Regions from separate parts of the Streptomyces sp. NPDC005706 genome, predicted to be linked through region 1. Evidence: riboswitches for the same ligand, from Rfam matches in the RefSeq annotation. Region 1 holds a riboswitch; each other region holds the start of a gene.

What was found. Region 1 has a riboswitch for cyclic di-AMP ahead of ABZ478_RS27735 (M23 family metallopeptidase). Riboswitches for the same ligand answer to the same signal wherever they lie in the genome.
Positions count from the first base shown of each region.
Region 2: linked by a shared signal. The riboswitch ahead of ABZ478_RS28790 (peptidoglycan DD-metalloendopeptidase family protein) and the one ahead of ABZ478_RS27735 (M23 family metallopeptidase) in region 1 are both predicted to bind cyclic di-AMP.
Region 3: linked by a shared signal. The riboswitch ahead of ABZ478_RS24110 (M23 family metallopeptidase) and the one ahead of ABZ478_RS27735 (M23 family metallopeptidase) in region 1 are both predicted to bind cyclic di-AMP.

Region 1 is NZ_JBEXYS010000021.1:116,874-120,513, forward strand. It holds gene ABZ478_RS27730 (pitrilysin family protein) at 1-747, shown strand, start outside; cyclic di-AMP (ydaO/yuaA leader) riboswitch at 993-1,156, shown strand; gene ABZ478_RS27735 (M23 family metallopeptidase) at 1,169-1,924, shown strand; gene ABZ478_RS27740 (GntR family transcriptional regulator) at 2,126-2,821, shown strand; gene ABZ478_RS27745 (HPr family phosphocarrier protein) at 2,971-3,252, opposite strand; gene ABZ478_RS27750 (GNAT family N-acetyltransferase) at 3,432-3,640, shown strand, end outside.
Region 2 is NZ_JBEXYS010000023.1:111,540-115,179, forward strand. It holds gene ABZ478_RS28785 (SGNH/GDSL hydrolase family protein) at 1-695, opposite strand, end outside; gene ABZ478_RS28790 (peptidoglycan DD-metalloendopeptidase family protein) at 950-1,951, opposite strand; cyclic di-AMP (ydaO/yuaA leader) riboswitch at 1,956-2,151, opposite strand; gene ABZ478_RS28795 (alpha-galactosidase) at 2,422-3,640, opposite strand, start outside.
Region 3 is NZ_JBEXYS010000016.1:18,204-21,843, forward strand. It holds gene ABZ478_RS24105 (aldo/keto reductase) at 1-207, opposite strand, end outside; gene ABZ478_RS24110 (M23 family metallopeptidase) at 352-1,398, opposite strand; cyclic di-AMP (ydaO/yuaA leader) riboswitch at 1,406-1,574, opposite strand; gene ABZ478_RS24115 (PP2C family protein-serine/threonine phosphatase) at 1,737-3,023, opposite strand; tRNA gene ABZ478_RS24120 (tRNA-Met) at 3,225-3,298, opposite strand; gene ABZ478_RS24125 (dihydrofolate reductase family protein) at 3,365-3,640, opposite strand, start outside.

The sequences.
Region 1 (3,640 bases):
GGCGACCTCACCGGCACCGATCTGGACGCCCTGCTCGCCGACACCCTGGGCGCCTGGACCGGCACCCCCGCCGAGCCGCGCCCGGTGCCGCCGGTGACCGCCGACGACACCGGCCGGGTCGTCATCGTCGACCGGCCCGGCGCCGTCCAGACGCAGCTCCTCATCGGCCGGATCGGCCCCGACCGGCACGACCGGGTGTGGCCCGCCCAGGTGCTCGGCACCTACTGCCTCGGCGGCACGCTCACCTCCCGCCTGGACCGCGTCCTGCGCGAGGAGAAGGGCTACACCTACGGCGTGCGCGCCTTCGGGCAGGTCCTGCGGTCCGCCCCGGACGGCACCGGCGCCGCGATGCTCGCCATCAGCGGCTCCGTGGACACCCCGAACACCGGCCCGGCGCTCGACGACCTGTGGAAGGTGCTGCGCACCCTCGCGGCCGAGGGCCTGACCGACGCCGAGCGGGACGTCGCCGTGCAGAACCTGGTCGGGGTGGCGCCGCTGAAGTACGAGACCGCGGCGGCCGTCGCGAGCACCCTGGCCGACCAGGTCGAGCAGCACCTGCCCGACGACTTCCAGGCGACGCTGTATCAGCAGCTCGCGGCCACCGGCACCGTGGAGGCCACCGCGGCGGTCGTCAGCGCCTTCCCGGTGGACGGCCTGGTGACGGTCCTCGTCGGTGACGCGGCGCAGATCAAGGAGCCCGTGGAGGCGCTCGGCATCGGCGAAGTCACCGTCGTCGCCGCCGAGTAGCGGCCGGACGGCGTCACGCGCGCGTGGGGACCTCGCGGCCGACGGGCCGTCAGGTCCCCCTCGTGTGTGCGGTCCTTCCCGAAACGGGTGAACCGTCCTTGTTCAGATGTCCGAATTGGGGCAGAGGTTGCCTGTCTGCCCTGTGGGATGCGCTACAAAATCACGGATTCGTTTGGGCGCCGGGGACCGGCCCGCTTAGCGTCTTCCGGGCTGTCCGTCAGGCAGTGCGCCGCGTCCGCGGCACCGGACAGTCATCGCCGAGTCCCCGTACGGCGCGAGCCAGGGGAGCCGGGGACCCATCGCAGTCCCTGGGGTGAATCGGACGCCCGCGCGCGAGCGAGGGGGTCCGTAGGAGACCTTCCTGCTCCGAACCCGTCAGCTAACCCGGTAGGCGAGAGGGAAGGAAAGGACCAGCCACTTCATGGCGTTCATGTGCGCCTCCGGGAAGCACCGCAAGCCCGGCCGCGTCAAGCGCACCACCGCTCAGGCGGCGGGTGTCGCAGCCCTCACCACCACCGGTGTCATCGGCACCCTCGCGGCCTCGCCGGCGCTCGCCGCGGAGAAGCCCGTCGAGCAGACCGGCCTCACTCCGGTGATCAGTGTGAGCGACGACGTCGCCGAGCAGATCGACGAGCAGGCCGCCGCTCAGACCCAGGCCGCCGAGCGGCAGGCGGCCGAGGAGGCCGCCGCCAAGGCGGCCGCCGCCGAGGCGAAGAAGGAACGCGAGGCCGCGGCGCGCGCCGCCCGTGAGGCCGAGCGCAAGCGCCTGAACGCCTTCGTCGCCCCGATCGTGCACTCGTACGTCTCCACGGCCTACCAGGCCAGCAGCTCCCTGTGGTCCTCCGGCTCGCACACGGGCATCGACTTCCACGCCGCCAGCGGCACCTCCGTGCACGCGGTCGGCGCCGGCACCGTCGTCTCCACCGGCTGGGGCGGGGCGTACGGCAACGAGATCGTGATCCGGATGGCCGACGGCATGTACACCCAGTACGGGCACCTGTCGTCCATCGGAGTCACGGTGGGTCAGAAGGTGATTCCGGGCCAGCAGATCGGCCTGTCCGGCGCGACCGGCAACGTCACCGGCCCGCACCTGCACTTCGAGGCCCGTACCTCCCCCGACTACGGCTCGGACGTCGACCCCATCGCCTACCTCCGCAAGCACGGCGTGCACGTCTGACCCCGTCCCGCGCGGACATCCGAAAGCCCCGGCTCACCGAGCCGGGGCTTTCGCGGTTTTCAGCTATGCGTGACGGCGCGGTCGGCCAAAAAATATGCATGGATTCCGGCCCGCCGTCGGAAATTCCGCTCCCTTGGAATAGAGTCACGGATCAACACGTCCATCGTCGGCGTTTCACGGGGATCAAGGCGGAGGTCGGTCATGCGTATTCCGGCGCACTCGGTGTGCACGGCGATCCGGGACGACATCGTCGCGGGTGTCCATGAGCGAGGCGGCCGGCTCACCGAGGAAGTCCTGGCCCGCCGCTACGGCGTCTCGCGCGTCCCCGTCCGTGAGGCGCTGCGCACCCTGGAGGCGGAGGGCTTCGTGGTGACCCGGCGGCACGCGGGCGCGTGCGTGGCCGAGCCGACCGAGCAGGAGGCCGCCGACCTGCTGGAGATGCGCATGCTCCTGGAGCCGCTCGGCGCCGCCCGTGCCGCCCAGCGGCGTACCGAGGCCCATCTGAAGGTGCTGCGCGGCCTGGTCAGGCTGGGGCAGGAGCGGGCCAGGAGGGGCAACAGCGAGGATCTGCGCGCGCTGGGGGGCTGGTTCCACGAGACGCTCTCCCAGGCGTCCGGCAGCCCTTCGCTGACGTCGATGCTGACCCAGCTCCGGCACAAGATCGCCTGGATGTACGCGGTGGTGGCCCCGCCGAGCCCGGTGGACTCCTGGGCCGAGCACGGCGCGATCGTGGACGCGGTGGCGCGTGGCGACGGCGAACGCGCGCGTGCCGTCACGGCGCTGCACACTGAGCGCGCGACGGCCGCGCACCGGTTGCGTTTTTCCGGCGGCGGGGGTCGCCCGGACCGTGTGAGGACTTCGCAACACGTTGTAAACATGTCGAGCCCGCGTAATTAACACGGGGGCCGTATACAAAGAAGAGGGAATTTCGGGGCGGGGTATTTCCGGTGCCCGGATTTCCCGCGCACCGGAATAATCGGTGAAACACCGGAGCCGTGCCGCCCGGAAAGGACGGCACGGCTCCGGTGTTTCTCGTGAGCCAGGGCTCAGACCGTCTCGGGCAGTTCCTCGAGGCCCTCGGCGACCAGCTTGGCCAGACGGTCCAGGGCGATGTCCGCGCCCTCGGCGTCGGAGGCGAGGACGATCTCCTCGCCGCCCTGGGCGCCCAGACCCAGGACGGCCAGCATGGAGGCCGCGTTGACGGGGTTGCCCCCGGCCTTGGCGATCGTCACCGGGACGCCTGTGGCCGTGGCGGCTCGGACGAAGATGGAGGCGGGGCGGGCGTGGAGGCCCTCGGCCCAGCCGACGTTGACGCGGCGCTCAGCCATGTGTTGCTGCCCTTCGGTGTTCAGGGTTGTCTAGACCAGTTTCCCATATCGTGAAGCGTGCCCCGGGCGGTCCTGCGTCCCGCCGCGGTGCCGCCGCCGGATCGCGGCCTCGATCCGGCTTGTCGCCCTCCACAGACTGCCTCGCGACGTCGCCGTACGCGAGCCGTACCCTGGGGCCCATGCAGAGCCCGGCGGACCGGCAGGACCGGCACGAGTACCCCGCTCACTGGGAGGCGGACGTGGTGCTGCGCGACGGGGGCACCGCGCGCATCAGGCCCATCACCGTTGATGACGCCGACCGCCTGGTCAGCTTCTACGAGCAGGTCTCGGACGAGTCGAAGTACTACCGCTTCTTCGCGCCGTACCCGCGTCTGTCCGCCAAGGACGT
Region 2 (3,640 bases), on a different contig from region 1:
CGGCGGCCGATCCACGGGACGAGGTACTCGCGGGCCCAGTGGACGTCGTCCCGGCGGATCTCCAGGGTGCCCCGGGGCGGCAGCGGCGGCCAGGCCTGCTCCGGGTCGGCCGGGATCTCCAGGCCGAGGGCCTGACCGGCGCGCAGCGCCACGCGCGTGTGCCCCTCGGGCGAGAGGTGCAGCCGGTCGTTGTCCCAGGCCCTGCGGTCCTGGACGGACCTCAGGGACCAAAGGTCGAGCACGGGGCAGCCGTACCGGTCGGCGATGGCGCGGACGTGCCCGTTGTAGGTGGCGATCTTGCCGCGCAGATGCTTGAGCACCGGCACGCCCCGGGTGTCGAAGCCGGTCGTCACCATCACCGTGCCCGCGGCCGCCGCGAGGGGGGCGAGGGCCCGCTCGAAGCGCTCGGCCACCTCGTCGGGGTCGGTGCCCGGCCGGATGATGTCGTTGCCGCCCGCACAGAAGGAGACGAGGTCCGGGGCCAGTTCGACGGCCCTGGGAAGCTGGTGCTCGACGATCTGGTCGAGCAGCTTCCCGCGGACCGCGAGGTTGGTGTACTTGAAGTCGCCCTCGGGCCGCCGGTCGGCGAGCAGGACCGCGAACCGGTCGGCCCAGCCGACGAACGCCCCGTCGGGCCCGGGGTCGCCGACGCCCTCGGTGAAGCTGTCCCCCACCGCCACGTACGACCCGATCACTGATGTGTTGTCACTCTTCGAATCGTCTGCCACGTCGGACCATGATTCACCTTTGGATGTGACTTACGCGACCGTAGGCAGGGGTTGACTAGCGGTGAGATGAGACACCCTTAAAGAAATTGCCAACCCAGGAATACGGCCGGTACGGGGACCGTCCGGACACACCGAAGGCCGGACCCGGGGATCGGGGGTCCGGCCTTCGGAGGCGTGTCAGGCAGGTGGTCGTGAGGAGCGCGTCCCTCGGCGCCGGTGGCTCAGAGGGCGACGCCGTGCGAGCGGAGGTAGGCGACCGGGTCCACGTCCGAGCCGTAGTTCGGCGTGGTGCGGATCTCGAAGTGCAGGTGCGGGCCGGTCACGTTGCCGGTGGCGCCGGACAGGCCGACCTGCTGCCCCGGGGTCACCGTCTGACCGGCCGACACCGAGAGCTGCGAGAGGTGGGCGTACTGGGCGTAGTAGCCGTCGTTCAGCTTGATGACGACCTGGTTGCCGTACGCGCCGCCCCAGCCGGCGGAGACGACGGTGCCGGCGCCGACGGCCTTGAGGGAGGTGCCGGTGGGGACGACGAAGTCGACGCCCGTGTGGTAGCCGCTGGACCACATGCTGCCCGCCACGTGGTACGCGGTGCCGACGGTGGGCGCGGCGACCGGGAGGTTGTAGCCGGTGGCGGGGGCCGCCTGGGTGGCCTGGGCCACCGGAGACGCCGGGGCGACCTTGGTGGCCTGGGCCACCGGAGACGCCGGGGCGACCTTGGTGGCCTGGGCCACCGGAGACGCTTGGACGGCGGGGGTCGCGGGGGTGTACCGGGCGGCCTTCGCCGGGGCCTCCGCGCGGGCCTTCGAAGGCTGCGCGGGGGCGGGGGACTCGGCGCGGGTCGGGGCGGCGGCCTTCTTGCCGAGCGACAGCCTCAGACCCGGGTGGATCAGGGCCGGATTCTCGCCGACGGTCTGCCGGTTGTCCGCGTAGAGCCGGTGCCAGCCCCCGCTCACGTGCTGCTCGCCGGCGATCTTCGCGAGGCAGTCGCCGGACTTCACCGTGTAGGTGCGAACGCCGGAGGCCTGCTGCGCGGCGGTCTTCCCGGCCGCCGTCTTCGCCACGGACTGCACGGTCTTTCCGGAGACGGGCTGCGCGGTGACGGCGTGCGCTCCGGTGGCACCCAGCAGGGGCAGGGCCAGTGCGGCACCGCCGGTTCCGGCGACGGCGACGGAACGGGTGAAACGCTGAGTCTTGGGACGGCGGTGCTTACCCTTCGCGGGCATGACGCATTCCTCTCCGGCGCCTGCGGGGTGAGCTGTCGGGTTCGGGCTGGAGCTGCCCGGCCGCGCGGTGCGCGGCTGCACCCCGAGCCTGTCGCGGAGACCGGGACAGGCAGTCGTACCTGTTGGGTCCCCCGCTCCTGCCGCGCACGGGTCATGTGTGTGGGACTCCGGGCGGCGGCAGGATTCGGCGTTCCGTCCGGATTGATGGCGAACGTAAGCGAGCCCGACGCGCGGAAACAAGCGACCGATTCCCGGCGTTCACGTGCCAGAAGATCCAAATGGGATATTCGTGGTCACGGTGCGTGAATTCGCACCCGCGCGGTCGGGTCAAGTTGCCGTATCCGCTTGGGGATTAGGTGGACATGACGAACAGCGGACGGTCACGGCTATGACGCTCCTCACGCGCCACTCCCCCAGGCGCCCCCATTCCACACCGAGTTGTAACGAAGGGGTCAGTCAGGACATAAGGGTCAGATACGGCGCAGGCGGAAAACTGCCGCGTCCAGATCGCCGTGCAGCCCGGTCGGCAGTCCGTGGTGCAGCAGAACGGCACCTCGGTGAACTTCGCCCGTTTCGCGGCATTCGTACGATGCCGTCGCGTCGAGTCCGCGCAGCCGTACGCGCGGTACCGGCTCTCCGTAGCTCTGCGTCTGGAGGCAGGCCAGGACCACCGCCTCGTCCCCCAGCACGTACTGGACGGCGCTCAGGCCGCCCGTCGGAGGCCGCAGCCGGTACAGGTCGCCCTGCTGGACGAGCGGCCGGATCTCCTTGTGGAGGGCCACCCACTCCCCGGCTTCGGCCAGTTCCTCGTCGGTCCACTCGGTGAGGTCGCCGCCGATACCGAGCACACCCGCCATGGAGCTGACGAACCGGAAGCGCAGGGAGCTGGTCCTGCCGTTGAGCTGCGTGTTCGGGCTGTCGGTGACCCAGGCCGCCATCACGCGCGCGGGGTGGATCTGGCTGAAGCCGTGCTGGATGGCGAGCCGGTCGAGCGGGTCGGTGTTGTCGGAGGTCCACACCTGGTCGGTGCGGCTCAGCACGCCGAGGTCGATCCGGCCGCCGCCACCCGAGCACGACTCGAAGGCGACCCGGGGGTGGGCGGCGCGCAGCCGGTCCAGCAGGGCGTACAGCGCGCGGACGTGGTCGACCCACAGGCGCTGCGGGTACGGCTCCCCCGGCCAGCCGGCGTCGGTGAAGCAGCGGTTGAAGTCCCACTTCACATAGTCGATGGGGGCGCCGGACAGCAGGGTGTCCAGCCGCTCCCACAGGTACTCCTGGACGTCCTCCCGGGCGAGGTTGAGGACGAGCTGGTTGCGCAGTTCCGTCCGTCTGCGGCCCGGCTGGTACTGCACCCAGTCGGGGTGGGCCCGGTACAGCTCGCTGTCCGGGTTGACCATCTCGGGCTCGACCCAGATGCCGAACCGCATGCCGAGGCCGTGCACCTGCTCCGCCAGGGGCTTGAGGCCGTGCGGGAACCGGTCGGGATTGGGGGTCCAGTCGCCGAGCCCGGCCCGGTCGCTGGTGCGGGCCCCGAACCAGCCGTCGTCGACGACGAACAGCTCGACGCCGATGCCGGCCGCGCGCCGGGCGAGCGCCGCCTGCTGCTCTTCGGAGATGTCGAAGAACGTCGCCTCCCAGGAGTTGAACAGCACCGGCCGGTCCCGCTCGGCGTCCGGGATCACATGCGCG
Region 3 (3,640 bases), on a different contig from region 1:
CGTCTCCGACTCGCCGCCCTCGTTGCCCTCGATCCACGCCGAGTAGGAGTCGGCGGTGTCGACGAAGTTGCCGCCGGCCGCCGTGTAGGCGTCGAGGACGGCGAAGGAGGTCTTCTCGTCGGCGGTCCAGCCGAAGACGTTGCCGCCGAGGGCGAGCGGGAAGACCTCGAGGTCGGAGGAGCCGAGTTTGCGCAGAGAAGCAGTCATGTCCGGTTACAACGATCACCCCGGTACCGCCCATTCCGGGACCGTGCGAACGGTGTGTGAACACGGCCGCAGCCCTGACGCCGGGGGCGTCAGGGCTGCTGGATCGAGATGCCGGATGCCGGGCTCAGGAGGCCCGGGCCGGGCTCAGGGATTGAGGCCCTTGCCGTGCAGCCACGCCATCGGGTCGATGCCGGTGGCAGCGCCGCCGGGGTGGACCTCCAGGTGCAGGTGCGGGCCGGTGACGTTGCCGGTGGCGCCGACACGTCCGATGACGTCGCCGGTGCTGACCTTCTGGCCGGCGGAGACGCTGATCGAGGACTGGTGGCAGAACCAGAGCTCGGTGCCGTCGTCGAGGGTGAGGACGGTGCGGTAGCCGTAGGCGCCGGCCCAGCCCGCCTCGGTGACGGTGCCGCTGTGGATGGCCTTGATCAGCGTGCCGGTGGGCGCGGCGAAGTCGAGGCCGGTGTGGTAGCCGGAGGACCACATCGAACCGGCCTGGCCGAAGGTCGAGGTGATCGTGTACGAGGACGTCGGCAGCGTGTACTGCTTGGCCAGCGCGGCCAGCCGCTCCTCCTCGGCCTTCTTCTTGGCGGCGGCCTCGGCCTCCTTCTTGGCCTCGGCGGCCTTGGCCTCGGCCTCGGCCTTGGCCTCCTTCTGCGCCTCGGCGGCCGCGTCGGCGGCCTTCTGCCCGGCGGCGGCGGCCGCTGCCGCGGTGGCCGTGGAGTCGGCCTTGCTCTGCTGCTGCTCGGCCTGCGCCATGATCCTGTTGCGCAGGGTCTCCCCCGCGTCGGATGCGTCCTGCTCACTGTCGGCGGCGGTGGTGCCGACCGAGCTGAGCGAGGCCGTGGTGGCCTTGGACGCCTCGGAGTGGTCGTCGTCGAACAGGGAGCCGACGGAGGGCAGGTCGGGCATCGAGATGGACACCGGCGGCTTGCCGGTGTGGGCGCTGGCCATGCCGCCCGCGCCGACTGCCGCTATGACGCCGACGCCGAGGACGGTGGAGCTGCGGGCGAGTCCGCCGCGCTGCTTGGCGACGCGGTGCCGGCCGCGTACGGGGCGGACGGACTCCTCGGTGGGGTTCCATTCCTCCCAGGGACCCTCTTCGGCGCTGTAGCCGCCGTAGCCGAATGTTTCGGTGTCACGCTGGCTGGGCACGTATGGGGCTTCGGGGGCAGGCCGGTTGGACGCCACGCGGGCGTACTCCTTTCCTTCCTCCGCCTACCGGGTTAGCTGACGGGTTCGGAGCAGGAAGGTCTCCTACGCGCGTATACGTACCGAGAACCGGATCGGTTCACGGTGGCATCCGCGTGATTCACCCCAAGGTGGTGGTTCCCCGGTTCCCTTGCGGGATTCGGCGCGTGCGCACGGAGCCGCCTCTTGTGACGGCTGGGACGACCGCGCTGCGTTATCGAACGTTAATAGACCCACCTGTGAGATTCCAAGCCGTTCGGCTTGATCATTAACGTTTCCGAGAGTGGACGTACGCCGCACGGCCGTGAAAAACGGGCGAGTTGACCCGCATTCAGGAGTCACGGAGTTTTTGATGGTGACTCAGCAGTGAAGCGGAGGGCTGCCGTCCGATCACTGTTGGTCACATCCGCCCCGGGTCGGCGTACGGCCAGCAGCGCCATGTCGTCCGCCATGCCGCCCCCGGAGTGCCGCCTGACCTCCGCGGCGAGCCGGGTGAGCAGAGTGGGCGGGTCGGGGAAGCGGCGCCCGGCGAGCCGGCGCACCGGATCGTAGAACCGGCCGTGGGCGTCACGGGCCTCGGTGAGGCCGTCGGTGAACAGCAGCAGGGTGGAACCGTCCGGGAAGCGGTACTCGGCCGCGCGGTCGGGCCACCGGCCGAGGTCGCCCATGCCGAGCGGCAGCGCGGGCTCGTCCGCGGTCAGGGCGCGCAGCGTGCCGTCGGCGTGCAGCAGCAGGGGCGGCGGATGGCCGCGGTTGACGACCCGCACCACCCCTTCGCCGTGGGGCAGTTCGGCGAGGACGACGGTGGTGAAGCCCTCCAGCGCGTCGACGCCGCGCCGGGTGCCCTCGCGGGCCAGCGCCCGCTCCAGCCGCCCGGCGACCGCCTCCAGCGTGGCCTCGTGCTCGGCGGCCTCCCGGAACGCCCCGATCACCACGGCGACGGCGGCGACCGCGCCCATCCCCTTGCCGCGCACGTCCCCGACGACCAGCCGTACGCCGTGCGGGCCGTCCTGCACCGCGTACAGGTCGCCGCCGATGAACGCGCCCTCCTGCGCCGCCTCGTACCGGGCCGCGATGTCGAGGCCGGCGATGCGGGGAGCGGGCTCGGGCAGCACGGCCCGCTGGGCAGCCTCGGCGATCTCCCGGACGGAGGCGAGCCGCCGGTCGCCGAGGCGTACGACCCGGTTGATGACGACGGCCAGCAGGGCGACCGTGGCCACGGTGACGATCTGGGTGACGGTGTTGACGTCCAGGCCCGGGCCGAAGTGGGCGTGCACCACATAGGTGGCGGCCAGGGCGGCCAGCCCGGTGAGGAGCGTGGTGCGCAGCGAGGCCAGGGGCGCGGCGACCAGCGGAGCGGCGGTGAAGAAGGGCACGGCGGTGAAGTCGCGCGGGGTGAGCAGGTCGTACAGCAGCCCGCCGGCGATGAGCAGGAGGGAGAGGGCGTGGGGCAGGGTGCGCGCGACGGGGCGGCGGCACCGCTCCGGCGGCAGGGGCGCGGGGCCGGTGCCGGGGCCCGGGTCCGGGTCCGGGTCCGGGTCCGGGTCCGGGTCCGGTGCGGGTCCGCCGGGGAATCTGTCGCCCGCCCTGGCGTACGGGCTCTCCTCCACCTCACCAGGGCGCACTGCTGGTCTCCCGTGTCCTCGACGTACGACCAGCGTGGCGGGAGCCCGGGAGGCGGGCGACTGCTGTGGCCCGAGCGGATGACCTGCTGTGACGTACGCCACTCGCCTTGTGGGCGCGGCTCCCTCGGTGTCCGGCGGGAGCCGGGCGGGAAACACTCAGGGCCGGAATCCATGTACTGGATTCCGGCCCTGAGTCTTCAGTAGCGGGGACAGGATTTGAACCTGCGACCTCTGGGTTATGAGCCCAGCGAGCTACCGAGCTGCTCCACCCCGCGTCGTTGTGTCTCAAGCATACGCCATCCCTGGGGGTGCTCCGCACACACGTTTCCGCGCGGTGCCGCTCAGGGCAGCAGATGGGCGTTCGGCGCCTTGGCCGGGCCCTCGTACTCGGGGAGCAGGACGACGTCCACGCCGGCGGCCGCCAGCACCCCGGTGCCGTCGGCGCCGGGGACGAAGGTGTCCGGCTCCCGCCAGGCCGTGACCACCCGGCGCACGCCCGCGCGCAGGATCAGCTCGGCACAGGGTGCGGGGCGGGAGGCGCGGCGGGAGCAGGGCTCCAGGCTGCTGTAGACGGTGGCGCCGGGCAGCCGGGGGTCGGCCGGGTCCAGCTTCGCCAG